3 regions of the Mesobacillus sp. genome follow, and region 1 is predicted to be linked to each of the others. Evidence: riboswitches for the same ligand, from Rfam matches in the RefSeq annotation. Region 1 holds a riboswitch; each other region holds the start of a gene.
The links. A riboswitch is a leader RNA that binds a small molecule or an ion and turns the genes downstream of it on or off. The one in region 1 is predicted to bind S-adenosylmethionine.
Positions count from the first base shown of each region.

Region 2: it holds a riboswitch for S-adenosylmethionine, as region 1 does, so the genes downstream of both, AC3EBE_RS10035 (methionine biosynthesis PLP-dependent protein) here and AC3EBE_RS02405 (methionine ABC transporter ATP-binding protein) in region 1, are expected to answer to the same signal.
Region 3: it holds a riboswitch for S-adenosylmethionine, as region 1 does, so the genes downstream of both, AC3EBE_RS03120 (trans-sulfuration enzyme family protein) here and AC3EBE_RS02405 (methionine ABC transporter ATP-binding protein) in region 1, are expected to answer to the same signal.

Region 1 covers NZ_JBYNSB010000009.1:55,712-65,563, forward strand. The annotation lists gene AC3EBE_RS02385 (TrkH family potassium uptake protein) at 1-706, shown strand, start outside; gene AC3EBE_RS02390 (potassium channel family protein) at 719-1,375, shown strand; gene AC3EBE_RS02395 (chromate transporter) at 1,849-2,421, shown strand; gene AC3EBE_RS02400 (chromate transporter) at 2,421-2,951, shown strand; SAM riboswitch class I at 3,110-3,214, shown strand; gene AC3EBE_RS02405 (methionine ABC transporter ATP-binding protein) at 3,306-4,319, shown strand; gene AC3EBE_RS02410 (methionine ABC transporter permease) at 4,309-4,974, shown strand; gene AC3EBE_RS02415 (MetQ/NlpA family ABC transporter substrate-binding protein) at 4,999-5,826, shown strand; gene AC3EBE_RS02420 (DUF445 domain-containing protein) at 5,981-7,240, shown strand; gene AC3EBE_RS02425 (STAS domain-containing protein) at 7,661-8,437, opposite strand; gene AC3EBE_RS02430 (DoxX family membrane protein) at 8,587-9,102, opposite strand; gene AC3EBE_RS02435 (DoxX family membrane protein) at 9,351-9,852, opposite strand, start outside.
Region 2 covers NZ_JBYNSB010000025.1:94,118-103,969, forward strand. The annotation lists gene AC3EBE_RS09990 (STAS domain-containing protein) at 1-139, shown strand, start outside; gene AC3EBE_RS09995 (hypothetical protein) at 290-484, opposite strand; gene AC3EBE_RS10000 (glycine-rich domain-containing protein) at 695-1,660, opposite strand; gene AC3EBE_RS10005 (cold-shock protein) at 1,831-2,031, opposite strand; gene AC3EBE_RS10010 (ATP-binding protein) at 2,290-3,543, opposite strand; gene AC3EBE_RS10015 (hypothetical protein) at 3,689-3,853, shown strand; gene AC3EBE_RS10020 (hypothetical protein) at 3,843-4,619, shown strand; gene AC3EBE_RS10025 (alpha/beta fold hydrolase) at 4,652-5,533, opposite strand; gene AC3EBE_RS10030 (M4 family metallopeptidase) at 5,987-7,618, shown strand; SAM riboswitch class I at 8,079-8,186, shown strand; gene AC3EBE_RS10035 (methionine biosynthesis PLP-dependent protein) at 8,270-9,382, shown strand; gene metC (cystathionine beta-lyase) at 9,379-9,852, shown strand, end outside.
Region 3 covers NZ_JBYNSB010000012.1:91,446-101,297, reverse strand. The annotation lists gene AC3EBE_RS03145 (DEAD/DEAH box helicase) at 1-217, shown strand, start outside; gene AC3EBE_RS03140 (amidase family protein) at 324-1,811, shown strand; gene AC3EBE_RS03135 (hypothetical protein) at 1,836-1,970, shown strand; gene AC3EBE_RS03130 (YitT family protein) at 2,043-2,909, opposite strand; gene AC3EBE_RS03125 (CBS domain-containing protein) at 3,572-4,861, shown strand; SAM riboswitch class I at 4,981-5,084, shown strand; gene AC3EBE_RS03120 (trans-sulfuration enzyme family protein) at 5,164-6,306, shown strand; gene AC3EBE_RS03115 (general stress protein) at 6,402-6,959, shown strand; gene AC3EBE_RS03110 (hypothetical protein) at 7,020-7,175, opposite strand; gene safA (SafA/ExsA family spore coat assembly protein) at 7,306-7,914, shown strand; gene AC3EBE_RS03100 (hypothetical protein) at 8,818-9,318, opposite strand; gene AC3EBE_RS03095 (lmo0954 family membrane protein) at 9,568-9,852, shown strand, end outside.

The DNA of each region.
Region 1 (9,852 bases):
TGAGCTGTTTGAATACAAAAGCACGAAACGAATTTCACTGCATTCTAAAATCGTACTTACAGTATCCGGTATTCTGGTGCTGATTGGGACGGTGCTGATCTTTTTGCTTGAATACAAAAATCCGGCTACTTTAAAACCGTTGTCCATGTCCGGGAAATTCTTGAGTTCTCTTTATCAAGCAGTTACGCCAAGGACTGCTGGCTCCAATACATTAAATATTGGCGATTTAACGCAAACAACATTATTCTTGATTATTTTTCTGATGTTTATCGGCGCTTCCCCAGGTTCGACTGGCGGCGGGATCAAAACAACCACATTCGCAATTCTGATGGGGGCGGTAAAATCCCAGATCCGTGGCAGGGAGGATGTCACCTTCTTTGGCAGAAGGATGGACTACACCATTATTTATAAATCTTTGACAGTAACACTCATTGCACTTTTTCTCGTTATATCCGTTACAATGGTGTTGACCGTGACAGAACCGGGAAAAGAGTTTCTGATGCTTTTCTTCGAGACGGTATCTGCCTTCGCAACAGTCGGCCTGTCGATGGGATTGACACCTGAGCTGTCACCGATGGGGAAGATTTTGATTACCTTTACGATGTTCGCAGGCCGGATTGGTCCGATGACACTAGCTTTTGCAGTAGCAAAAAAAAGAAAAGAAGACCATTACCGCTATCCGGCTGGGAAAGTGATGATTGGCTAGGAGGATGTACTTATGGCAAAGCAATACGCAGTAATCGGGATGGGCCGTTTTGGATCAAGTGTAGCGACCTCCCTTTATAATGAAGGAAACGATGTACTCGCAATCGATAAAAAAGAACAATATATTGAGGAATACAAGGAACACGTCACTCATGCAGTAATCGGCGATTCAACCGATGAGCAAACGCTGAGGGCTGTTGGAATCAGGAACTTTGATACAGTTATCGTTGCGATTGGCGACGACATCCAGGCAAGTATCCTGACAGTTCTCATCCTCAAGGAAATGGGAGTAGCCAATGTCGTCGCAAAAGCGCTCAACAAGCACCATGCACAGGTATTGTTCAAGGTCGGGGCAGACAAAGTCATCTTCCCGGAAAGAGATATGGGAGAAAGAGTAGCACATCAGCTGATGGCCTCACCTAACGTACTGAACTTCATCGAGCTTTCAGATGACTACAGCATTGAAGAAATCAAACTCCCAATGAGCATGGCAGGCAAAAACCTGATCGAGATCAATCTCCGTGCAAAATACAATATCACCGTTATCGGAGTAAAAACAGGTACGAAGGTAGACATTTCCCCTGACCCTGAAAAAACATTAAGAGCCGAAGACATCCTGATCGTTCTCGGAGAAAACGGAGATTTGAACAGATTTTCAAAAGTGAAATAATCTAGCTAGGCAGGCTGTTTTGTACAGCCTGCCTTATTTTTGGGGAAGATGCGTGGCGATTAATGACCTGCTGCTTCATTTGAGCCCTATTTTTCCGAGTATTGGAATTTTCGGTCATTAATGTGCTCTATTTATGGCCTTTTTCCGGTGGCTGGAATTTTCGGTCACAAATCTGCATCATTGGTCCCCTTTTTTCCGGTGCCTGATAATTTTGTTCAGCAACCAGTGTCAATTGCATCTGCACCATTCTCTCCATTGGCTCCCTGTATTTTAATAAACTGCAAACGATCAGGAAATAACCTTAGCCTAAAGCTGGGGAAGAGAAATATTTCGGTTTCCGTATTTAACATTAACAGGTAAAATGTAATTATCGCGGCTGATGTGCTGTGATACTTTTTACTTGTTTGTACAATCAGGGGATAGATAAATAGAAACTGGCATGGAAAAGTGATTACAAAAAGAAGGTGAAGGGCATGAAACAGGCTGATTTGTTTTTGGCTTTTTTTCGGGTCGGAATTCTCGGCTATGGGGGCGGTCCGTCCTCCATTCCACTAGTACATAAGGAAGTTGTAGAGAAATATAAATGGATGGATTCAGATGAATTCAGCGATATCCTTGCATTGGGAAATGCCCTCCCAGGTCCGATTAACACAAAAATGGCCGGTTATATCGGCTTCCGGGTGGGCGGAGTTCTTGGGATGATAACCGCGCTTGCAGCAACAATCATACCGACAATCATCTTGATGATCCTCCTCCTGACCGGTCTTAATGCCTACAAGGATGAGCCGTGGGTAAGCGGGATGGCCCAGGCTGTCGTGCCAGTTGTTGCTGTAATGCTTGCTGTCCTTACCTGGGACTTTATAAAAAAATCGGGTACCTCCAAGCTGGGATGGAAATGGACTGTTATTGCGCTCGGAGGCAGCCTGCTGCTGCTTCAGTTTCTGCACCTGCATCCAGCAATCCTGATTTTTGTGCTGTTAATCGGTGCCTTGCTCATGAAGGGACCATCTCCCTCCATGCAAAAAGATGCGGGAGGGGATAAGTGATGCTTTATTTTAAAATATTTTTGGCATTTTTCATTCCTGGGATTCTCGGCTATGGCGGCGGCCCAGCTTCCATTCCGCTGATTGAGAACGAGGTCGTCGACCGCTACGGCTGGATGACGGTCAATGAGTTCAGCGAAGTGCTCGCGATGGGTAATGCATTGCCGGGACCAATAGCCACGAAAATGGCCGGCTATATTGGCTATTCCGAGGGCGGGGTTCTGGGTGCTATAGTAGGAGTCTTTGCAACGGTGGCGCCTTCGCTGGTCTTGATGATCGGACTCCTTGGCTTGCTTATGAAGTTTAAAGATTCACCCAAGGTAAAACGGCTGACCATTATTGTCCGTCCGGTAATTGCTGTATTGCTTGGAGTCATGACCTACGATTTCCTTTTCTCTTCTTATGAAGGAGTCGGGCTTCTGCAGACCATTCTTATCGGCGGCATCAGCTATGTGTTAATGGAAAAGATGAAAGTGCATTCTGCTTATGTCATTGCTGGTGCATTAGTTTATGGAGCCCTTGTTTTATCATAAAAAGGGGGTTCCTATTTTCTATTTTGCTTTTTTGCTGAAAAAAATTTCTCTATACTGCCTCAACGATGAAAGCGATACCATTATAAAGTTCGCAAAAATACTATGTTGACAAACAAATCAGAAGGTTTTATGATTTCTATTATTAAAATTAAATAAGTTACTTATCAAGAGTGACCGAGGGACTAGGCCCTATGACGTCCGGCAACCTCCATTTTGGAACGGTGCCACTTCCTGCAGAATGAATTCATTCTGAGAGATAAGTCGTATAGATTTTTACGATGCCTCTTTCTGTGAATGAAAGAGGCATTTTTTATTTTTTACCGTTACGAAAGAACCTGGGACGGGGGGAAAGAAATGATTGAGATAAAAGAATTGGTCAAGGTATATGAAACGAAAAAAGGTACAGTTACCGGGGTTGATCATGTTTCATTAAAAGTTAATAAAGGGGAGGTTTTTGGAATCGTCGGCTACAGCGGAGCAGGGAAAAGCTCTTTGCTCAGATGCCTGAACCTCCTGGAAAAGCCGACGTCTGGCCAGGTGATCATCGACGGAGTCGAGCTCACTGGATTAAATAAAAATGACCTGCGCAAGGCGCGCTTGAAAATCGGTATGATTTTTCAGCATTTTCATCTGGTCAGTGCCAAAACAGTGAGTGAGAATATTGCTTTTGCATTAAAAGCGGCTGGCACTCCAAAAGGAGAAATTGCCGATAGAGTCGTAGAACTCCTGGATATGGTTGGCCTGTCAGATAAGAAAGATGTCTATCCGGCCCAATTATCCGGCGGCCAAAAACAGCGTGTCGGCATAGCGCGTGCGCTGGCGAACAACCCATCTGTGCTGTTGTGTGACGAAGCAACCTCTGCATTGGACCCAAGCACAACCCAATCGATTCTGGCTCTTTTGAAAAAGATCAATATCGAGCTAGGCATAACAATTGTTCTTATCACCCATGAGATGGAGGTAGTGAAGACCATTTGTGACAGAATGGCGGTTATGCAGGATGGAAAGGTCATCGAGGAAGGCAATGTATACGATGTTTTCGCCAACCCGCAGGAGCAGCTGACAAAAGACTTTGTAAACTCGATTCTCAAGTTCGATCTTCCTGAAAGGCTGCTGGAGGGAAGGTCCGGGAAAATCATCAAAATCTTTTTCCAGGGTGCGATCGCAGAACAATCCGTCATTTCCGATGTATTCCAGAAGTTCAAGGTCCGCGGCAATATCCTTCATGGAAAAATCGAATACATACAGGATGTACCTTTAGGTATTTTTATCATGGAGGTAACAGGAGATATACAAGAGCTTGATCGTGCAATCGACTATATCGGATCAAGAACAAAAAATCTGGAGGTGATTCACGATGCTGCCTGAAAGCCTGGTCTCCCTGCTTCCTGAATTGAACAAAGCTTTTTTTGAAACCATTTATATGGTCGGGATTTCAATCCTTGTGTCAGTCATTGTCGGGCTGCCAACGGGAGTGCTGCTGTTTGTGACTGATAAAGGCTTGTTCCTTGAAAATCGGATTTTTAAGAATATTGCTGGCTTCATCGTGAATATGATCCGTTCAGTTCCATTTATTATCCTGTTGATTGCCCTGCTGCCGCTGGCAAACTTAATCGCTGGTACGACAATCGGGCCAACAGCAGCATCTGTTTCATTATCGGTAGCTGCCATTCCGTTTTTTGCGAGAATTGTAGAGCAAAGCTTCCGGGAGATTGATAAAGGAGTCATTGAGGCGGCAGTCGCTACGGGTGCCACCCCGTGGATGATCATTAAAGATGTCCTTATTCCAGAAGCCCGCCCTGGAATCGTCCAGGGAGTGACGATTACAATCATCAGCCTTGTTGCATACTCAGCAATGGCAGGTATTGTCGGCGGCGGGGGAGTCGGGGACCTTGCAATCCGTTTCGGCTACTATCGCTATGACAACACCGTCATGATTACTACAGTTATTATCCTGATTTGCCTTGTCCAGCTTATTCAGTTCGGCGGGGATAAAATCGCCAGATTAGTAGATAAAAGATAACAATAAAAAATGGGGGTTATTTTAATGAAAAAGCTTTTGTACTCAGTCATCTTACTATTAACAATTGGATTGCTTGCTGCATGCGGCAGTGATTCATCTTCAACTGGAGAAGCCAAGGAAGACAGCAAACAGGTTACATTTGGCGCAACATCTGGACCGTACAGTGATATGGTATCAAAGGCAATCAAACCATTGCTTGAGAAAAAAGGCTATGAAGTAAAGATTGTGGAATTCAGCGATTATATCCAGCCAAACATCGCACTATCAAAAGGTGACCTGGATGCAAACCTGTTCCAGCATAAAGTATACATGGAGAATTTCGCAAAAGAACATAACATTGAATTATCTGAAGTCATCGTTGTTCCTACTGCTCCAATGGGCATCTATTCAAAGGAATTCTCATCGCTTGATGAAGTGGCAGAAGGTGCTTCAATCGCGGTTCCGAATGACCCAACAAATGCAGCCCGTGCCTTCTTGATTCTTGAGGATGCTGGTTTGATCACCCTTGATCCTAATGCAGATCCGCTGACTGTTTCTGAAAAAGATGTAAAGGACAACGTTAAAAACCTGCAGTTCAAACCGCTTGAAGCAGCTCAGCTTCCAAGAGCAGTGGAAAGTGTTGATCTGTCAGCTGTACCAGGGAACTTTGCACTGGCAGCAAAAATGAATCTCCTCGATGCCTTGCAGCTTGAAAAAATGCCTGATCAGTACCGCAACCGTGTTGTCATCAATACGAAAGACGAAAATGCACAGTTTGCAAAGGACATTAAAGAAGTAGTAGAATCACCAGAATTCGAAAAGGTGATTGATGAAGAATTTAAGGGCTTTGGTAAGCCTGAGTGGATGGAATAGGTTCCTTAATTAAGTCCCATAATCATGCGGAATTGACCGTATGGATATGGGACTTATTCATTTTTATAGCGCTGTTCCCTATAAATTGGTTAATATAGTAGATGAGATTTGTTTTTGATGAAGTACTACCATAAAGAAACACAGAGGGAGAATTATGAATACACGAGATAAAAAGTCCAGACATTTAGCGGCCATTTCTCTGGCCATCATGGGAATCGGCTTTCTGGCCGCCATTCCGTTCCAGGATTCTTTAATCGGAAAACTGCTGATGGGAGGATTTGAAGCAGGACTCGTTGGCGGGCTCGCTGACTGGTTTGCTGTCACTGCATTATTCAGGCACCCATTGGGAATTCCGATTCCGCATACAGCCCTTTTGCCGAAAAATCGTGACAGGGTAACGAACGCGTTGATCAATATGCTTGAAAACGATTGGCTGACGAAAGAAAGCATCATGGATAAATTCAAGCAAATCCATGTTCTGGATAAGATTTTTGAGACGGTGGAAAAAGAGCTTCATTCGGAATCTGTGAAGAAAAGCATCCAGAACTTCAGTCTTGAAACCGCACAAAAAATAGACGTGGAAAGATTTGCTCCAGCGATTGAAAGCGAAATAAAAGGCTTTCTTTTATCTGCTGATGTATCAGTCCTGTTAGAAAAAGCGTCCAGGCATGTTCTTGAAAAAGAATACGATGAGGCGGCATTCAACTATGTGCTGAATGAGACAGAGAAATGGGCTTCCAAAGAAGAAGCGAAGCTGGTCCTTGGGAAGCTGGGCAAGCAGGCCATCGAAACGACGCAAGCAGACGGATTATTGAAATTTGCGATTCAATCCTTCAGCAATATGATTACCGAAGAAAAAATCGGCAATATGCTCCAATCGTTCATTTTAAAAAGAATGAACAACCTCAAGAATAACGATAACCGCTACAGGCATATGATCCTTGAGAAAATCCGCAAGGAACTGGACGGTATCAGTGAGCGGGAAGCATTGATGCAGGAAATCCAGGGCTGGAAGGATAAAATGGTGAGTGAACTCGATTTGACTCACCAGATCAAAGATGTGCTTGTGAAATCAAAGAATCGAGCCATCGACTTCATAGAAAAAGAAACCTTTGTGGATGATCACGTCATTCCGCTTGTAAGCAAGTTCATCAGTGAAATTAAGAATGATGAGCAAAAAGTAGCTGCTCTTGAAAGCTGGCTCCATACCAAGCTTGCAGATTTAATTGAAAGGAACCATTCCAAAGTCGGCAAGCTGGTACGGGAAAATCTCGACAAGCTCGACACCGAAACCCTTATCGATATGATGGAAAACAATATTGGCAAGGATCTTCAATGGATCAGGGTGAACGGAGCTGTTTGCGGCTTCCTCATCGGGATCGGTTTAACCATTTTCAAATTTATCGTAATGTAGCAAAAGGCCAATCCGTTGTGCGGATTGGCCTTTTTTGCGCAGATATCTTCGGGGCGGGGAGATGCCTGAACTGGAAAATTGCATTGATAATTTCCAATTCGTCGATATCCGGGTCAATTTCGTCGATATATTGTTTTTTTCTTTTTTTCGCCGATATCGCATTCGATTTCGTCAATATGGCGTTCGTTTTCCTGGATATCCATGCCGTGTCCGTCGATATATTATTTTTTCGCCGAAATCGGTGCCATTATCGTTACGTTTTACCAGCTTACCTCAAAATCCGCGTTGTTTTCGCCAAACTCTAAGTTTACCCGCCGGGGTCCACATCTTTTCGTTAATTTGGACTGTATTTTTCCACTCGAATAGAAAATCCCCTGCGCATCTGGCAGGGGAGTCTGTGAAAAAGACATGGTATTATTATTAATCTTCCAATTTCACAAGCTTATAGCCTGTTTCCTTCCATACATGGCGGATGCCCTGAACGAAGGAACTGTAGCTTGGAACATTTACTTGAATGCCATCAAGGACAATCGACCTTGCCATTTCAGGCAGGATTCCTACATATATTGACTGGACTCCCATCAGCTTAAGAGAATTGACTACCTGCTGAAGACGGAAGCCGCTGGCAGTATCCAATTCCTCTGAAACGCCTGTAAAATCGAAGATAACATACTCATTCTGGTGTTCAGCACAGTGTGCCAGAACCTTGTTCTCCAATAGCTCCAGTCTGTCTTCGTTCAATTTTCCCATTATCGGCACGAGAACAGCAGTATCAACAGATAGAGGAATGATTGGCATATCGAGGATTTGCAGCTGCTTCCTGTTTTCCTCCAGCGTTTTCTCAAACTCCGTTACGTCCTCCCATGTCAGGATATAACCGAGATTGTCACCATCCTGGTTTTTCAGAGTGTCAACATGTATGTATGCCGAAAATTTATTGAAAAAATTGATCTTGGCTGTATGAGGGTAATTCCCTTTGGCAAGGATATTTTGCTGACGGAAACCTTCTAATTGGTGCAAATCCTTATTTAAAAAATCATCCGGATTGCTGATTTCTGAAAAAGGACCGATTTTTGTTAATAGCTGTCTTGCAGATTGATTTACGAAAACAATCTTAAAATCTGTATCTGTAATAATGATATTTTCATATATTTTATTTAATAGATGGACGGCATCAACTGATTGAAAGTTAAACATCGTATCGCTCCAATTCTGGGGGCTAATTAAATAAATTATAGCTAATTTTGGAAAAGTGTACAACGAATACCAAACAAATAAAATCCCCGTATCGCGCTCTGTGGAACTGCTGCGATGCGGGGATTGCTGGGAAGGCTGGTTAATGAAGGTCACTTGCTGTTATGTGATGCGCCAGCCTTATCTTTTAAAATTGTTTTGCGGATGAATGGAATGACCCATCTGTCTAAGCCGTATTTACCAGCGTTGAAGCCGGCGAACAGGAGGATGAAGCCAAAGAAGATATCTGTAGGATTATGAGAGACAGTACCTGCCAGGAAGAAGGAGAAATTCATCACTAAGCCGAAGAAGATAGCAGCAGTTGTTAAGCATCCAAGGATCAAGCCAACACCTACCAGGAATTCACCTACCGGGATAATGAAGTTGAACAGGTCGACATTCGGCAGCGCGAAGTTTTCCAGGAAGGATGCATACCAGCCATATACCATGTTTCCATCCGGCCCTTTTACCGGGTTAGCCACGGCATTGCTCAAATACCCAGTTGCATCAAACCCTTTGCCAGTCATTTTTCCCCATCCTGCCATCATCCAGTTATACCCAAGCCATAATCTGATCACTGTCAGCAGGCCAGCAGCGTAATTGCTTTCTCTTAACCATTTTGCGAACATATCAATCGCATCCTCTCAAGAATCATTTATGATTGCCTTACACTACACTATATGGAAATTGGATTTAATGATGATAAGGCTGGAAGTATGTTCACAAAACAGCAACAACAATATGTCTGATTTGCGAACAAAGTTCTAAAGGTGCGCCAGCTGGAGGCTTTAGGGGAAGCGGGAATCTATCAGCAGTAAAACTGAATGCGCAAAAAAAAGAGCCTGATGAAAGGCCCTTTTATCAAGTGGTTTTAAAGTTAAGCAGCGTTGTTCGCTGCGTTTTGTTCTTTTTTGAAGACAGCTTTGCGGATGAAAGGAACAACCCATCTGTCTAAGCCATATTTACCAGCGTTGTAGCCAGCGAACAGGATAATGAAGCCGAAGAAGATGTCAGTAGGGTTATGAGATACAGTCCCGGCAAGGAAGAAGCTGAAGTTCATTACAAGGCCGAAGAACATGGCGGCAGTTGTCAGGCATCCAAGGATCAGGCCAAGGCCAATCAGGAATTCACCCAGCGGAACGATGAAATTGAAGATATCAACGTTTGGCAGTGCAATGTTTTCCAGGAAAGATACATACCAGCCATAAACCATGTGTCCATCCGGCCCTTTTACCGGATTGGCTACAGCATTTTTAAGGTATCCAGTTGCATCAAAGCCCTCTCCAGTCAATTTTCCCCATCCAGCTGTCATCCAGTTATATCCAAGCCATACCCGAATGACTGTCAGCAGGCCAGCGGCACCATTGTTTTCTCTTAAC
Region 2 (9,852 bases), on a different contig from region 1:
GCTAGTAGGCGTTAAAACCATTGTGACTGGGATCAGGCCAGAGGTTGCGCAGACTGCGGTGCAGCTTGGATTGGATTTTTCGGGGATCGCGACTGGCGGGAATCTTCATAATGTGATTAAATCTCTTATTGGAAAATGACTTCAAAATGCCTTGGAAAAACCTGCGTTTTTACTAACGGATTCCTTTTTGGCAGGCGAATCCTTTAATTAATTGCAGTAACCCAGACCTAATGGATCTGGGTTCTATTTTTTATTACCATTTATTATAAATTCGTATCAATTCGGTGAATTATTCCTCAACCTCTCTTGTATTTACAAGAGTCAAATCTCCATTATCCCTTTCAAAGAGACTTAAAAAGGTCGTCTCATAACCTTCAAGTTGATAACTTGCAACTATACTTTTTTCTAACTCTTGTATGAAATTGATTGTAATCTTTTCAGTGTCAAATGTCTCTTCAAGTTCGTCAGTAACCGCGCTTTCCAAGCTTTTATCTTCTATAAAAAATATAAGTAACAATATCGCAGTGGCCAAACATAATGCTAATGATATAAACGAAACAGTATAATTTCTCTTTGTGAGAGTTTGGATGAAATCACTCCTTACTATTGACACATTGCAATCAAATTACAATCTTTTTCTCATCTTGAAAATTCAGATGCTAAACAGATTCAGAGTTTAATATAACCCATTCTCCTATGAGGAACACCCTCCTCCACAGCTGGAGCAGCTGCTTGAAGAACAGCTATTTCCAGAAGAGCATCCATTTGCATCATTGGAGTCATGGTTTCCACCAGAGCCGCAGAATACTGCACTGCAGCCTGATGTTCCTTGTGCCTGCTGTGAGTATGCATATTCCTTTGCATATATCCAGTATTCATCAAAATAATAATAGGAATAGAATACCATCACCATAGTTAGTGAAGATAAATCTCCATAATTGGAGGGCCTTATAAATTTCCCTTTTCGGTGGGTCGAATACATGTCTTCTGATTCCCTTACCTGCTTCTTAAGTCTTTGGATTAAATAAGAGATTAACTCTTCATTTTCTTCATTTACTGTAAAATAGAGCTTTTTTATCTCCGCTTCATTTAAGCTGCGAATATTCTTGAAGAAATCTTGAGACAGCGGATATTGAAAAAAAGAGCCCCACGTCTTCCAGGAGTATTCTGTGATTTCAAACAGCTGAGCAAAAAGCCAGTCAAACATGGCCCGCTCCTGAGGTGCTGGCTCAGGATTTACATTAGGAGTATGATGCAGCATCTTACCCATATATCTATCAGAAAAGTTTTCATATTGTCTTGTAAACATTAGCATCTCATGCCAAATTCCATCTGCCTCTGCACTGAACATCGGAGTATTTTTCAGTATTAAATTCATAAGGAAATATCTTTTTAATTCGAATAATCTCCATTCATACTCATCTTCGGTTATGTCTGGATGCTCACTCAAAAATCTCAACTTCACCTGATTCAAATACTCATATGAAAGAGATCGCTCAAGTTTGGATTTAATCTTGTCTGCTGGCACACCCTGAAGGAGTCCAAGATTCTCAGGAATATTTTCCTTTAATAAAGTTTTCTTTTCATTTTCTTTCTTCTTAATCCATATAAATGAAAGGACAATGGCTACCCCAGCGGCCGTAGCTATGAAAATTCCCATATTGGCATACCTCCTTGAATAATTTATATAGTTTCCATCAATCCTGCATTTTTCCCATAGACATCATGAATATACATACGGACTTGATGCTTGTATGGTTTCAAGGAAATGGAAAATAATTAAAAAAGCTCAGCCGGATGGCTGAGCTATAAAGGTAATATTAATGGAGCTTATAGTTTCGTTACATTAGCAGCTTGAGGTCCACGAGCACCTTCAACGACTTCAAAAGTTACTTCCTGGCCTTCTTCCAATGTCTTAAAGCCTTCTGTTTGAATAGCTGAGTAGTGGACAAAAACGTCGGTGCCATCTTCAGTTTCAATGAATCCAAAACCCTTTTCTGCATTAAACCATTTAACTTTACCATTTTTCATGAAAAAATTTCCTCCCAGTGCGGCCGAACAAGCCCTGAATAAATTAGCAAATCACAACGTTTAGTCCCTGTCTGCCTGACTCATTCAAACGTATTGATACATTGGAATAAGCAAAATGCATTAACCCTGGCACGTGCAAATTGCTACTTTAAACATACCAACGATGGGTATATTTGTCAATGGGATTGATCATCCTGGAGTATTGGAAAACATGAAATACCTAACATTTTTCAGATCAATCGCTGAGCAAAACAGCCGCTATTTTTCCTCGTTTAACATGGACATTCGGATATGGAAGGTCGTTCCCTTACCAATTGCACTTTTGACCTCCACTTTCCCTTTCATCGCCCGGAGAATACTGAAAGTCACCATCATTCCAAGCCCTGTGCCCCGCTGACCTTTGGTTGTATAATATGGCTCGCCTAGCCGGGCAATCTGCTCCTCTGTCATCCCAACGCCGGTGTCGGAAATAAGGATATGGGCTACAGGACCTGTTTTAAAAGTGCGGACAGAGAGCTCCCCGCCTTGATGCATGGCCTCAATCCCATTTTTCATCAGATTTATAAAAGCTTGCTGAAATTTGGCTGGCTCACCTGAAATGATCAAACAATCCTTGTAATCGCACACGATCGAAATGTTTTTCAAGTTAGCAAGGGGTTTTAGGATATTGATTACATGGTTGAGTTCTTTTTCCACATCAATTTTTTCAACCTTCTCTAAAGCAGGCCTTGCAAAGGTTAAATAATCACTGATAACCTGCTCGGCCCTGTCTAATTCTTCTATAGCAATTTTGATGAATTCCTTCTTTTTCTCCTCTGGATAGGATTGCTCATCCAATAGCTGAAGAAATCCCTTCACAGTTGTCAGCGGATTCCGGACTTCATGAGATATTGAGGCACTTAAATGGCTTACGGCTTCGATTTTATCTGCCTTTGCAAGCTCCCTTCTCATCAACATTGTCTGCCGGATCATCTCGATCGAATAACTCACAAGAAAAGCTGTAATTGCGGGAATAACAATGAAACTCAGCCATACTTCCAGCCTTGCTATTGGCTTGTTGACAACACCAATCAATTGGATCAGAACGAAGGAAGTAATCACAGTTATCAGGACGGACACTCCCACCCGCTGGTTCAAAGATAATCGGTGAAAACCCCTTTTGTAAATCAGCTTCAACAGAATGGCAAGCAGAAAATATACGGATGAAGAGGCCCAGAATCCATCATTGATCCCCATAGTTCCTCTCACTACTATTGTCACAGCTGCAAGCAAGAAACTTGCGCCAGTATATAGGCTTCCCAGAATCATAGGCACATGCCTTAAATCAAAGCGAATGCCATCCTGCGCTTCAATGGAAAAAATAAAGCATGTGAGAACTGAAAGGATAAAATAATATAATTGCAGCCGTTTTCGCTTTTCTTTTTCTGTCTTTCGCTCAATAAAAAGATAAGCGAAAAAAAGCAGGACGATCAGCAGCGATAAATTCATTAGCAAATGTTTCGTAATTTCCATTGCAACACCACCATAAGTATTCAGTAAGATACTATATTAATCTTATTGGAAGCGCAATGATAAATTCCCTGTTATTCCATTATTCTCTATTCACCACATGTAATTTCCATTATATTGTAACTAAAGACGTTTAAAGGAGGCACCTATGTTTTGGATTTTGGTGGTTTTGCTAGTTTTTATACTTATAGATTTATACAGACTTCACCGCAAAGTGGATCAGTTGATTGACCATATTCGTCCGACTTATCCACCCACAGATGAAGAAATAGAGAAAATCTTGGAATCGGAGCATAAAGTGGATGATAAATAGATTTCTCCCATACGCAATAGCGCTTCTGGTCATGATCACAATATTCTCAATAGAAGGAAATAAACCTGATAAAGAAGAACAGTCATCTGTGAAAAAAAATAGCTCAATGCCCACTCTTCAACTCTCGATCGATGGACTGCCAGTAGAATTTGTAACTGGGCACTACAATTGGGTAAATAAAGGCACCGGCGTAGTAATTGACCAGGATGAACCCCCAATTTTATTCAAAAATACGCCTGTTCAATCCATCAAGCCTTTTAGCCAGCTGCAGATGAATTTTTCAAAAGAACCCCGCCAGGCCGAGATTGCGGTAATCAAATGGACTGATGATCTTGAAGATGGAAGCTTCCTCTTTGAACCATTATTAAATGGCGAATACACATTCAATAATTTTTCTGGTAAACAAATTGTAGTAATAAGGGGATTCCATGATGAACAGGAAGTGCATTACACATTCCCAATCAATATTGAAAAGGTGGTTTCCTATCAGAATCAGCTGGCTGAGGAAAAAGGAGGCCTGGCAATACTCGAGATATATGACAAAAAACAGCATGGAGCTAACTGGGCACTGGATAGAATAAAGAATTCCTATATTCATAAGGCTCAATCAATGTCTGTGGTTACGATAGATGAGGCAAGGTCCCAATTCCCTGATCTAGATATAAAGTCTTTGCCCTACTACGCGATCTTTGACCATGAAAAGATACTTTACCAGGTATATGATGAGGAAGAATTTTTCAAGTTGATTCCAGTTGTTTTACCTTAAGGAGGATGGCAAATTCGCCATCCTTCTCCTGTTTAAATCGTTTCTTTCAAAAAGCTCTTTACTGCCGCTGAAGCTTGCTCCGGCATTTGCATCCAAACATATGCATGAAGGGAATTGTCCAATAATTTAATTTCATATGTATCTAACAGACCTGCAAAGTAATCTAGTGATTTCTTGATCTTAGGGTCCTTCCACTCTTCCTCGCTTGGCATGAATAAAACAGGACACTTGATTTTTTTATAATAAGTTCCAAAATCCAAATCCCAATATTTATTCATATACTCATTTCTTACGTGATTTTTGTAAAAATGGACATAGCCAGCGGCTCCTTCTTGGCTGCAGCTATTTATAAACTCATGAAAATGTTCATTCCATAAGCCCATATCTTCAATTGGCTTTCTATAAAAAGAGATAAATTCTTCATGTGAATCAAAAACTACCTCCTTTCGCTCAGCCAATTTGGCCCGCAGCTTTTCTTTTTCCAGCTCAATATCCTCCCTGCTGCCATTGAAAAGGCCGTTTTCACCAAATTCATTAAAAATCGCGCCTTCGCAAATCAGGGATTGCACCAGCTCTGGATGCCTGGCAGCGAGACTGACGCCCACCTCTGCACCCATTGAACTTCCGACAATATGACAACTATCAATATTAAATTTTCTTAACAGATGATATACATCATTTGCCATCTCATCAATATGATAGCCTTTTTCAGGGCAGCTTGACTTTCCGTGTCCCCGTAAATCTGGTACCAGCAGATTAAATTCTTTCTCTAGACGAGGTATAACCCCACTCCAGATGGACGAGGTACCACCGCTAAAATGTATCAAAATGATGGTAGGTTTATTGCTATCTATATTTGAAGCTTTAACATTCAAAGATACTTGCTCCTCTAGATTTATCAAATACTCTTTCAAGGTTTTATCCTCCCATTATGTATTCGAAATAATACTTTCGACATGGTTAATTTCGCCAGTACATTTCGAAATCCCTTTAATTAGCTCCATCAGTAAAATGAGCTAAGGTATTAAGCTGCAGATTGGGGATCCTTTCTTTTTTATTGTTTTTATCTAAATGGATTAAAAGTAATCTATAACTCGTTCTAAGTACAAAGGTATGCAAAAAATATTAATGAATATTTATGCATCATTTGTTTTATCAGCATGCCCGTTCCTCTTATATTTACCTGTTTTTTCCTTTTATGTAATTTATATTCATTCATTCGCCTTGATAAAAATTTCCCAACATGATTATTCGACAAAAAGCGAGATAATGTTTGAAATGTTCAGAATATTAAAGTATAAATATCTTAATCTACAAAAATAATTTTGTGGATCACATCATTTCATCTATTTTAGGAGGAATTTTATTTGAAGAAGAATGTCGTAGCTTTAAGTCTATCTGCGAGTCTAGCATTAAGTGGATTAGTAAGTGCATCTGCCTTCGCTGCACCCTCGGCTGATTCACAATCCAAAAAGTTTGAGAAAAACAATGGCACACCTGAGTTTGTTGCCGGCAAACTGACAAACCCTTCCGCGAAAGCTGCGAAAGATGTGGTACTTCAATACCTTGAAAATTCAAAGCAAAAATATAAATTGAGCACAAAGGACTCATTTGCAGTTACCTCTGAACAAGCAGATAAACTTGGCGGTGACGTGGTTCGTTTGCAGCAATTGTTCGATGGAGTGCCAGTGTGGGGTTCTACTCAGGTTGCTAAAGTCGATGAAAGCGGCGTCCTTCAAGTATTTAGCGGTACTTTGAGTCAAGAGCTTGGCAGCAAGCTGGTTAAAAAGCAAAGTCAAAAATCACAAAAACAGGCAATCGCTCTTGCTGAAGCTGACTTAGGCTTCAAGCCGACTTATGAACTGGCACCATCAGCAAACCTTGTTATCTACCCAACTGCTGATCAAGCAGTGTATGCATATCATGTGACATTGAACTTCTTGAGCCCAGAACCAGGAAATTATCAATATTTCATTAATGCTGAAACAGGCGAAATCATCAATAAATATAATGCGATTCATACTGCAGGAAAGACAGACCCTTCATTAACAGGCTCGAACACTGTTGGATCAGGAGTAGGTGTACTAGGTGATACTAAAACTTTAAATACCCTGCTTTCAAATGGTGCATATTATTTACAGGATAATACGCGCGGCTCAGGAGTTTTCACTTATGATGCACAAAATAGACAGCGCACTCCGGGTACTTTATGGTCGGATGCCGATAATAATCTGAACGCTAAGTATGATGGTGCAGCTGTTGATGCTCACTATTATGCCGGATTGACATATGACTATTATAAGAATATTTTCGGACGAAACTCTTATGACAATAAAGGTGCTGCGCTTAAATCGACAGTTCATTATGGCAGAAGCTATAATAATGCATTCTGGAATGGTCAGCAAATGGTATACGGTGATGGAGACGGAACAACTTTCATCCCGCTTTCAGGAGGACTAGATGTAGTAGCTCACGAATTAACACATGCGGTTACCGACTTCAGCTCAGACCTTGTATACCAGTATGAATCTGGTGCTTTAAATGAAGCGATTTCAGATATTTTTGGAACTTTAATGGAATACTATGACAACAACAATCCTGATTTTGAAATCGGCGAGGACATCTATACACCTAATAAAGCGGGTGATGCGCTCCGTTCAATGAGTGATCCAACTAAATACGGTGATCCAGACCATTATTCAAAGCGTTATACTGGAACTTCCGATAATGGCGGAGTCCACACTAACAGCGGAATTATCAACAAAGCAGCTTACCTTCTAAGCCAGGGTGGCACACATTATGGTGTAACAGTTCAAGAAATTGGCACGACCAAGCTGGGTGCAATCTTCTATCGCGCTAACACAGTTTATTTCACGTCTTCTACTAACTTTAGCCAGGCCAGAGCAGGTCTCGTTCAGGCTGCAACAGACCTATATGGTGCAACATCTGCTGAAGTTAACTCTGTTAAACAAGCATTCGATGCAGTCGGTGTGAATTAATAGACTATTTGCTTTGAAAAGCGGCCCGGGTGGGATATATCCTACTCTGGCTGCTTTTTTGTTTTAAAATGAAATCTACGTTCTTTTTGTTTATATATCTTTCTGTATTTTATTTACTTTCTGGTATCTATAATGCTTTAGTTTCCCTATTTTTAAGAGCCTTATAGGTTACATCCTTTTAGAAATTTCTCCGTTACAGGGCAGATATAAGTTCTCAAGATTCCCTCTTCTTGCAGTTTTCTTCCTTACAGGCAATCTTTAAGAATCTCCAGGTTATCTCCACTTAAAATTTTTTTGCTACCCGGGAATCCATAAAACCTCTTGGCCCCCTCCTTCTGAAAAGCATCACCTCTTAATCTCTATACGAAACTACACCAGCCCTTTAACGCGCTAATAAGAAAATGATTGACATCCGCATAAAAGAGATGTAATATTTAGAGAAATTTCATAATTGAATAAGTTCTTATCAAGAGAAGCAGAGGGTCTGGCCCGATGAAGCTTCAGCAACCTTCAACTTTAGTTGAAAAGGTGCTAATTCCAGCAAGTTTGTTAACTTGGAAGATAAGGAGAATGGCTCGTAAATTCCAAAGTCTTCTTCTTATAGAAGACTTTTTTTTATTGAGTTTACATTAAACAGATGGAGTGAGAAAAATGACAAAGATTGATACAAAGCTTGCACAGCTTGGAAACAGAAGTGAGACGGCTACCGGGGCAGTGAATCCCCCGATTTATCTAACGACCGCATATCGCCATGAAGGAATTGGCCAGTCTAGCGGATATGATTATATCCGGACAGGAAACCCTACTCGTGAAATTCTTGAAAAAGCAATTGCCGATCTTGAAGAAGGAGACCGGGGTTTCGCCTGCAGTTCAGGTATGGCTGCTATCTGGACGATCCTGTCATTGTTCCAGAATGGGGATAAATGGATAGTATCAAAAGATTTATATGGTGGAACATACCGATTGCTCGAGCAGGGCTTTAAAAAATGGGGGCTGAACTGTACATACGCAGATATGGCAAATTTAGAGGAAATTGAATCTTCTATTTCTCCGCGGACGAAGGCATTGTTTGTTGAAACTCCGACAAATCCGCTTATGGAGCAGGCGGACATAGAATCTATCGCAAAGATAGCAAAAGCTAATGGGCTTTTACTCATTGTTGACAATACGTTCTACACTCCCCTTCTGCAAAAACCAATTGCCCTTGGTGCTGATATTGTCATCCATAGCGCCACTAAATATTTGGGAGGCCACAATGATGTCCTTGCCGGGTTGATTGTCGCAAAGGGCAAGGAATTGTGTGATTCCTTGTTCCTCCATCATAATGGCGGCGGTGCTGTTCTCAGCCCATTCGATTCATGGCTCCTGATTCGTGGAATGAAGACATTATCATTAAGGATGGAGCGGCATGAACGTAATGCCAGACAGCTGGTAGAATATTTAAAGGAACATGATGCTGTCAGTGACGTGCTCTATCCTGGCAGAGGCGGAATGATTTCCTTCAGGGTTCAATCCCCTTCAATGGTGAATCCTTTTTTACAAAGCTTGTCGACCATTACATTTGCCGAAAGCCTAGGCGGTGTCGAAAGCTTTATTACATACCCTGCAACTCAGACACATGCAGACATCCCTGCTGAAATCCGTGAAGAAATTGGCGTTTGTGATCGGCTTCTCCGTTTCTCGGTTGGCATTGAAGATGCAGACGATTTGATTGCGGATTTGAACAGCGCTTTTTCAAAAGCTGAACAGGAGGCGAACGCATGAGTCAATCTTACACATTTGAAACAAAGCTATTGCATAACAAGCATAAATTCGACCCTGCTACTGGCGGTGTCAGCGTTCCGATTCAGCATGCCTCTACCTTTCATCAGGCATCAGTCGACAAGTTCGGCAAATATGACTACAGCAGAAGCTTAAACCCTACCCGGGAAGCGCTCGAAGATGTCATCGCCAGCCTTGAAGGAGGTGCAAGAGGTTTTGCTTTTTCCTCCGGTATGGCTGCCATTTCGACCGCCTTTCTCCTTCTTTCTCAGGGCGACCATGTAGTCATAACTGAGGATGTATATGGAGGAACCTATCGAATGGTCACCCAGGTGCTTAACCGCTTCGGTATAGAGCATACCTTTGTGGAGATGACGGATATAACAGCAGTTAAAAATGCCATTAAGCCAAATACAGCTTTATTTTATATAGAAACGCCCTCGAATCCATTGCTGAAGGTTACGGATATTGAG
Region 3 (9,852 bases), on a different contig from region 1:
AGGCGTAACGCATGTCGTCCATTTCGACTTCCCGAGGGAACAGGAACAGTATATCCACCGCTCCGGACGTACAGGCCGTTTCGGTGCAGAAGGAACCGTCATCTCCATCGTCAACGAAAGAGAAGAACGGGACCTGAAAAAGTTCTGCAAGGCGCTGAACATCAACCCGATACTAAAAGAGTTCTACAGAGGCGAAATCGTCGACGCAGAAAAATAACAACACCACGCTACAGGTCTTCCTGTAGCTTTTCTTATTAAAAAAGGATTTTAAAGAAAACATTAAGAATATATAAAGGTAGCTTATATTGGAAAGGAATAAAAAAATGAACAATCCACGATTGAAAAAGCTGTTGGAAGAGTGGCTTCCGGAAGCGACGATTGATGAGATGCAGGCGAAAATGGAAAGCGGCGAGCTGACGTCATATGATCTTGTGCTGATGTACCAGGCCCGGGTTGCTGCTTTTGATAAAACCATCAATTCTGTATTGGAACTAAATCCTGATGCCCTTCACATCGCGGCTTCCCTTGATTCGGAGCGCAAGCAGAAAGGGGCAAGGGGACCGCTCCATGGAATCCCGGTGCTGCTGAAGGACAATATTGATACCCATGATAAAATGCATACGAGTGCAGGCTCTCTGGCACTGAAGGATTCGATAGCGCCGGAGGATTCCTTTGTAGCCGCTAAGCTGAGGGAAGCGGGTGCAGTTATTCTTGGTAAAACAAATTTAACAGAGTGGGCAAATTTTATGGCGAACGGAATGAAGAGTGGCTACAGTTCACGCGGCGGCCAGGTTCTAAATCCATATGGCCCTGCAGAATTTGAGGTGGGCGGCTCAAGTGCGGGATCCGGTGCAGCGATTGCAGCGAATCTTGCAGCAGTGGCAGTTGGCACTGAAACAGACGGATCGATTTTAAATCCTGCTTCACAAAATTCACTAGTCGGGATCAAGCCAACAGTCGGCCTGGTGAGCAGAAGCGGAATCATCCCGATTGCACACACTCAGGATACAGCTGGCCCGATGGCGAGAACGGTGAGGGATGCGGTCTATCTGCTGGAGGCAATCTCCGGCCAGGATGCTGGCGACCCGGCGACAATGGTGGCACAGCCGGAGCTGAATCATAGTCAGCTTTTTGACAAAGAAGCCTTGAAGGGAACGAAGCTGGGTGTTGCCCGTGAAGAGTATATTGGCAAGCTGTCAGCTGATCAGAAGCGGATTTTTCAAGAAGCAGCGGCGAAGCTTGAAGAGCTTGGCGCGGAACTGGTTGAAGCGGCGATTCCAGCCTCCAAGGCCAATTGGGGCGATAAAGTTCTCGGCTATGAGTTCAAGGCTGATTTGAATGCGTACTTAAGCAGGCTGCCGGCACATTTCCCGATCAGGACATTGGCGGATGTGATTTCTTTCAATTACGATCATGGGGATAAAACATTGAAGTATGGCCAGGAGGTCCTGCTTGAATCTGAGGCTACAAGCGGAACATTGACGGAGGCGGAGTACCTGGAGCAGCTGGAGTACAATTTGTATATGTCGCGCGAACAGGGTGTTGACTATGTGTTGAAGGAATACGGCGTGGACGCAATCCTTTTCCCAATGGACGGTTCGACGATCGCATCGAGGGCGGGATATCCTTCTGTCACAGTGCCAGCAGGCTTCACATCAGAAGGCGAGCCGGTCGGCATTACTTTTACCGGAACAGCCTTCAGCGAACCATTGCTCATCAAGCTTGCCTATTCCTTCGAGCAGGCGACGATGGCGCGCAGGGCACCGGAGCTTGGAATAAGCAAGGATGAAAAAATCCATACTACTTCTTGAATCCACAAAAAGGAGCGAGGAAGTATGGGCAGAACGAAGCTTGGAAATGGCAACGCACAGCGAAACAATAATAAGAAAAAAGGCAATAATACACCTGAAGAACTGGTCGAATTCACTACTGGCCAAAAAGAGAAAAAGCTGAATAATCCGATCGATTAAACGAAAAAAGTGTCCCATCCGTGCAGGAAGGGACACTTTTTTCATGCCAGCTGAAAATCAGTGATTCTCGACTTAATGCGCGCCGCTCTTATCAAAATTGCTTCCCGATGCATCGGCAACGTTCTCAATTGCCACTAACGCATTAGGGTCGATATCGTATACAGTGGACCTGAGCGTCGATAATTCGATCCGGCTCACGATGGTATAAATGATTTTCTTCGGTTCGTTTGAGAAGACACCCTGTCCATGGATATACGTCATGCCGCGTCCGACGGTTTTCAGCAGTTCCTCGGCAATCTCCTCCGGCGTGTCCGAAATGATCGTGACGGATTTCAATTCCTCCATACCTTCGACGACTACATCAATCATTTTAAAAGCGATGAAATAAGTGATGATCGAGTACATCGCTGTATCCCAGCTGAACACGAGCAATGCGGCGAGGATAAAGATGAAAAAGTTCATCACCATGACGAGCTGGCCAACTGAAATAGTCCGGTTTTTGCTGACAAGGATTGCGACGATTTCCGTGCCATCCAAAGCTCCGCCAGCACGGATAACAAGGCCGACACCGGTGCCGAGGATGACCGCGCCAACAATCGTAGCCAGGAACAGATCGGTCGTAACCGGCTCAAAATGATGCAGGTATGCAGTAGCGGCAGATAAAACCACAACTCCGTACAATGTATTAAGCGTAAATTTCAAACCCATCCGTTTGTAGCCAATATACAAAAACGGCAGGTTCAATACAATCAGGAATATACTCATTGAGACACCTGTCAGTTCCGCGGCAATGATGGACAGACCGATGACTCCTCCGTCAAGAATCGCATTGGGAACCAAAAACATATCAAGCCCAAATGCTGCAATAATCGCGCCGATTGTTATCACGATCAGCCGCTGAATCTCTTTCGCCACACTTTTCTTCTTTGTTTTTGCCACAGTAAATCCAACCCTTTTCTATTAAAAATCAAACCATCAAATTTTGTACTATATATATTGTATCAAACTTTTTTAAAACTCAAGACAATCACCGTCCTGTTTGGGCTAATAGGAAAATATAACTTTTTTCAAATTTATAGGCTCTTTTCTAATACTTTGTTGCTATTCTATAAATTTTTGAAAGAAAACACTCATTTTCAAAAAGGTGAATATATGTTTTTTAAGAAAGGCTTTGTAATAAAAGGCTGTTGATTTCCGTTCCAGGCGCTTCGCTTTCCGCGGGGCCGGCGCTGAGCCTCCTCGCCGCCGTTGGCGTCTGCGGGGTCTCACCTGTCCGTCTAATCCCGCAGGACTCTGAAAAGCATCCTTGAATGGGCCCACGCACGATGGAAATGCGTTAGCATTTTCGGAGGAGTCTACGCGCCTTCCACTCCAATCAACAGGATCTAAATTCAATATTTATGAAGGAAACAATCTTTGCGAAAACAGCCAATTTATATTTTCCTAACGCATAAGTGCAACTTCGCCTCTGTCTTCGCCTTTAAGGGCTTGCCAATCGGCGAGTTTTCTGTATATTTTTAGATTATATAACCAGGATTAGAAAATAGGCATATTTGGGTATTGAGGAGAGAAAGATTCTACAGAAAACCGGAGGGACCATTTTGGCTAACGATACTCAAGTTAAATATAGATCAAATACTAGGCAGCAGGAATCTGGGCAGCGGAAGAAAAGAAAACCGCTGCAATCAGAAAATATCACTCAACAGAGCGCTGAAAAGGCGAAGCAGAATCCTAAGATGAAAAAAATCAAGGAAACTTCAAATCCGAAGGCGGAAACTGCCGGGACAAAAGCAGTCACCAAGCAGGCTAATCAAACCAACGAGACTAAGTCTGCAGATGACAAGTCACAGCAAAACGCTAAGCGAAATACCGGCCAATCCAAAAATAGCGGAACCGGAGAGCAAAACGGAAGCCGCAAAAACAGCAGCACAAAAATTGCATCAGAAAAAAATAATAGCGGACACCCCAACAAAACCGAGAACAAAAACAACAATGGAAACAAAAATCAAAGCAATAATAAGGACAATAAGCGGAAGAGTGCTAATGTACAAGATGCGAATGGGAAGCGGGATAACAGGGAATCAGTTCCTTCCAAACAAAATCAAAGCGGCCAACAAAAGAGTAACCCAAATAGCAAGCAGGACGCAGAAAACTCAAGCCAGGAGCATGAGGTGAACCATAAGGAGCAATCGGGACGGTTTGAGACCGCTTTTAACCGAATCCATAAAGCTTTAAGGGAAATGGTGAAGGAAACCGACAGCGATGCGTTTGTTGAGCTCCTGTACTCAGGCTATAAGAATCATTCATTAATCCGCAAATATAAAAGTGAGCTGCACCAGTTTGCGAAGCTGCGCAATGCGATTGTCCATGAGCGGGTGAATGCGGATTTCTATATCGCGGAACCGCATATCGAGGTCGTTGAACAGATTGAGGAAATCTGCCGCGAATTTGAAAAGCCGCAAACGGCCCTTTCAATCGCAACAAGCCCGGTATTCTACTATTATGAAGATGCGTATCTGAAAGATGTGCTGAAGGTAATCAACAAGTTTGATTTCACGAGATTCCCGGTTTATGACAAGGATGATAAATATGTCGCACTGCTAACTTCGACAGAAATCATCCAGTGGATGGCCAAGCATTTTTCAAGTGAAGTTATTCATTTTGAAGATGTCCGGATCAAGGACCTTCTGACGAAAGGGAAAAACTACTTTGTTACCTTCGTCAAAGAGGAAACCTCGCTCTATGAAATCGAGGAACTTTTTGAACGCTACCATACGAGAGGGAAGAAGCTGCAGGCAGTCATCATCACCGAAACAGGCGACCGCCACGGCACGCCAATCGGTGTCATCACGCCATGGGATCTGCTTGACAGCGAGCCTTCTGAAGACTGATTCGCACCAGAACAATCAATTGACGAGAGTCCTTTTTAGTTGATATACTTCAGCTATTAATAGGACTCTTTTCTTATGGCTGTTTTAAAAAATGCCCGTAATGAAGAGAGAAAAATATACTCTTATCCAGAGCGGCAGAGGGACAGGCCCTGTGAAGCCCGGCAACCTTCCTGTAAAGGGGAAAGGTGCTAATTCCTGAAGAGTCAACGTCTGAAGATGAGAGAGGATAGCCAAGCGCTAAAGCCTCTTCTTATTGGAAGAGGTTTTTCTTTTTTACAAATCATACAAAGCAGGTGGACAAATTGGCAGGCAAGTTCGAGACAGAAGTAGTTCATTCATTGCATAAAAAAACAGATGGCATCAAAAGCAAGGCAACGCCGATCTATCAAACTTCCGCATTTACGTTTAACAATCTCGATGAACTGGAGGGCTTTTACCAGGGAGAAGGCAATTATCTTTATTCACGTGTCGGCAATCCGAATACAGACGAACTGGGCCAGTCTGTAGCGGCGCTTGAGCAGGCACCGGACGGGGCAGCGGCATCTTCGGGTCTGGCCGCCATCCTTGCAGGCGTGCTGGCAGTCGCAAAGAACGGTGACCATATCGTTGCCGCGGCCGATTTGTATGGCGGCAGCTTTCATCTGTTAAAATCAGAGCTGCACAACTTCGGCATCGAAACAACATTTGTTCCTTTCACTGATTTGCAGAAAGTAGAAGCTGCAATCAAGGAAAATACGAAGCTGCTATACACGGAATCGATCACGAACCCTTTGCTGCGGGTTGAAGATCTTGAAGAGGTCATTTCGGTTGCAAAGAAACACAAGCTTGCTGTTCTTGTTGACAATACCTTTGCGACTCCTCTCCATCTTAAACCGTTCCTGCTGGGGGCTGACCTTGTCGTCCACAGCGCCACGAAGTATATCGGCGGCCATAGTGATGTGACTGCAGGTGTCGTCGTCGGCCGGAAGGACCTGATTGCTGAGGCGCGGTCGAGGATCGTGAACCTTGGAGCCAACCTCAGTCCTTTTGAGGCATGGCTGACGTGCCGCGGCTTGAAGACACTTGCACTAAGGATGAAGGCACAGTCCGAGAATGCCAGATTGCTCGCCGAAAAGCTTCGTGCAAATGACAAGGTTGCCAGGGTCTATTATCCTTTTGAAAAAGGGGAAAAAGGATTTGGCGCCATCGTCACGATTGAACTGGGACAAAATGTGGATACGGATTTATTTTTCAAATCGCTTGGCTGGGTGAAGATTGTTCCGACCCTTGCTGGAGTGGAAACAACAGTGTCCCATCCGCTGAAAACGTCTCATCGTGCTCTTCCGCCGGAGGCTCAGGCAGAACTTGGAATCACCTATGAAGTAGTGCGGATTTCTGTCGGGATCGAGCATGCAGAGGATATTATTGCCCAATTTGAGTCAGCTTTGGAAGCCTCTGTAAAATAAATAAAATAGCACTTGAAAACTGTTCGACATTATGTTTACGCCTCCTTCAGACGGGTATCTTTAAAGGGACTACTCGTCTAAAGGAGGCTTTTAATATGTATTATGAACATGAAAAACATCTAGTTGGAGTATACGATAATGAGCGTGAGGCAATCCAGGCTGTTGAGGACCTGAAAAGACAAGGCTACTCAACAGAAGACATCTCTGTTATCGGTAAAAACGATGAAGAAGTGGATCACATTAACGAAGCAACCGGTACGAAGACTGAGGAAGGTCTTGCTGCAGGTGCAGCAACAGGCGGCGTTCTAGGCGGCCTGACAGGTTTATTGGCTGGTATTGGTGCATTGGCGATTCCTGGAATCGGGCCAATCGTGGCAGCTGGTCCAATTGCTGCAACCCTTACAGGTGCGGCAGTCGGCGCAGGTGCAGGCGGTCTTGCTGGAGCACTGATTGGAATGGGTATTCCAGAGGATGAAGCAGACCGTTATGAAGGCTATGTAAAAGAAGGTAAAATTCTTGTTGTCGTTGAGCGCGACGAAAACCGGGTTGGCTTGAATGACACAAACGTAACACGTACGCAGCAGCCGGTCGATGCACCACTGACATCGGACAACCCTGCTAATACTCGTTTTGACAACACTCGCGATTTTTAATTTGATGCCATAGAAAAGAGGCTGCCATTGACTTGGCAGCCTTTTGGCATTGTTTCAGCATTATTTTTTATTGTCATCCTCTGTCCGAGAATCAAGCAAATCAATCCTGCTGGCGTCATCTACATTCAATGAGGAAAAAATAAAATACATAAGAGCTCCGCCCATTAACCCAAGGCAAATGGAAAAACCGATGGTCATCACCCAGAGATAGCCCATAATCGCATTCCTCCCTTGTTAAATCTATATGCAGCATGTGTGTGTTGTTTTCTTACAGGCACGAAAAAAACCAATTCCGCTGTATATTTCACGAAGAATTTCTCAAGCTAACCTTGAGGAGGAATGCTTTATGGGAAAAAAAGCAATACTGGCATTGATGCTGCTGTTTTGGTTCGTTCCGGCCAGTACTTTGGCACAGCAGATACATATTGTTGAATCAGGTGATACTATGTGGAAAATCTCCATGCGTTATCAGGTGGGATTAACGGAAATCATCTCAGCCAATCCGCAGGTCAAAAATCCAGCCATGATTTATCCAGGCCAAAGAATCAATATTCCAGGCCAGGGGACAGCAAGGAGCATAGACGAAGAGATCGTCAGGCTGACCAACGCAGAACGCTCCAAGCATGGCTTGCCGCAGCTTGTTAACGATTCTCAGCTCTCACGGGTGGCAAGATACAAATGTGTTGATATGCGGGACAGGAATTATTTTTCCCATAGAAGCCCTACCTACGGCGACCCATTCAATATGATGCGAAGCTTCGGTGTCACTTATCGGAGCGGTGCCGAGAACATCGCAGCTGGCCAAAGGACGGCAGAAGATGTCGTACAGGCATGGATGAACAGCCCCGGTCACCGGAAGAATATCCTGAACGGGACGTACACCCATATGGGAACGGGTTACGCATCAGGCGGCGATTACGGTCATTATTGGACACAGCTGTTTATTGCCAGGTAAGGGAGCACCCCTGTTAAAAATTATCAGGTTCCGTAAATCTTGGTTGTCGACAAAGGCAGCGAGATTTCTCTCGCTCTCTTTGTTTTTTCTAGAAAGACAGATAGAAAGTGTGTGTTGCCATCCAGGAATCAATGGGCAATGATGTTCCAGTTTATAAATGATAGGTGGAATTTCACCAATTTTTTTGCTGCATGAGCACCACCTAAAATATAATTTAGAACTTTTCCTGTAAGAGTTCCTTTAAAGTGGCTCTAACGGATAGCTTTTGCGCTTTTCCTGAGGAAGCAGTCCTTTTGACTGGCTCTAACGGACAGCTTTTACGCTTTTCCTGAGAAAGCAGTCCTTTTAAGTGGCTCTAACGGACAGCTTCAGCGCATTTCCTGTTAAAGCAGTCCTTATGACTGGCTCTAACGGACAGCTTTTGCGCATTTCCTGTTAAAGCAGTCCTTATGACTGGCTCTAACGGACAGCTTTTACGCTTTTCCTGTTAAAGCAGTCCTTATGACTGGCTCTAACGGACAGCTTTAGCGCATTTCCTAAGAAAGCAGTCGTTTTAAGTGGCTCTAACGGACAGCTTTTGCGCATTTCCAGTGAAAGCAGTCCTTTTAAGTGGCTCTAACGGACAGCTTTAGCGCATTTCCAGAGAAAGCAGTCGTTTTAAGTGACTCTAACGGACAGCTTTTACGCATTTCCAGAGAAAGCAGTCGTTTTAAGTGACTCTAACGGACAGCTTTTGGGAATTAACAGTGAAAGTAGTTTTTATGACAGATTTAACATGGGTGTTTTCTAAACTTGATGTTTATAAGCAAACAAGTAATAAATTCATTTACGAATACCAAACGAAAAAAAATCCAGTAAAAAAAGCCGTCCAGAAGTGATATTCTGGCCGGCTTTCCTTTTTTTTTAGCATCGGTACTGGCAATCCGCGGATGAAACGTGGCGATCGCCGCGTTTCCATAATCGATATAGAGCTTTGCCGTCACTGAGGCCGCCGCCTGGATAATCCATTGGCAGTATGGCAAAGAACAGGTAATAAAATGAAAAATAAATAAACTGGTAAGCAATCATTGAGGGTTCGAATAATCCAAACCATATCAAAAGGTTGAGCAGCAAAATGCTTAATAGATTAAATAGCGATCCACCCGATAAAATAAACGTTTTCGATAAGCGATTATCAAAGGTTACATATTCGAATTCGCAGTCTCCCGACCAGAAATAAAATTTATGGATGTCGATTTTCCAAACAGAGAATAGGTATTTTCCGCTCCCAAGCGTCACGCGTATTCCTTTCGCCCCAAAAATGGCCGCAAAGGTGATATGCCCCAGCAAATGAATGATGATCACCACTGGGAAGATTAAAAAGAATCCCCACAGAAATTTGAATATATCTTGAAGTCCGAACATGATGTAATGACCTCCTTGCTGGACAAAATTTCTATAAAACAGCTTGCGCCCCTTAAACGGGCTGCCCTCTACCTGATACCCGTTAAAACAATGAAATAACAGCTAATTTATTCCTTCTAAAAGGCAAGGTACCAACAGTCCTGCCTGTTGCTCCGCCTCAGGTCCTACTCCAAAATCAAGCTCAGGCTCGTTATGGAATTTTTGCCAGAGAGGTAAGATGTAACCATAAGAGATAAGGAGGAATTGAAAATGAAAAAATTTGGTTTAATCGTTGCTGGTGGCATCGCGGCTATGGTGCTGATTTCAAATCTTGGACCGCTGGTCGGCCTAGCCGTCAGTTTGCTGGTTCTGTACTTTGCCGTAAAGCAATTCTTAAAGTCGAACTCAACAGCAGCAAAAATCGGCTGGGGCATCGCAGGGTTCATCATCCTGATGGCAACAGCCTCAAACGTGCCAGCCATCCTCGGAATCGCCGCCGCTTATGTCCTGTACCTGGTATATAAAAACTGGGACAAAAAAGAAGAAGCGATCCAG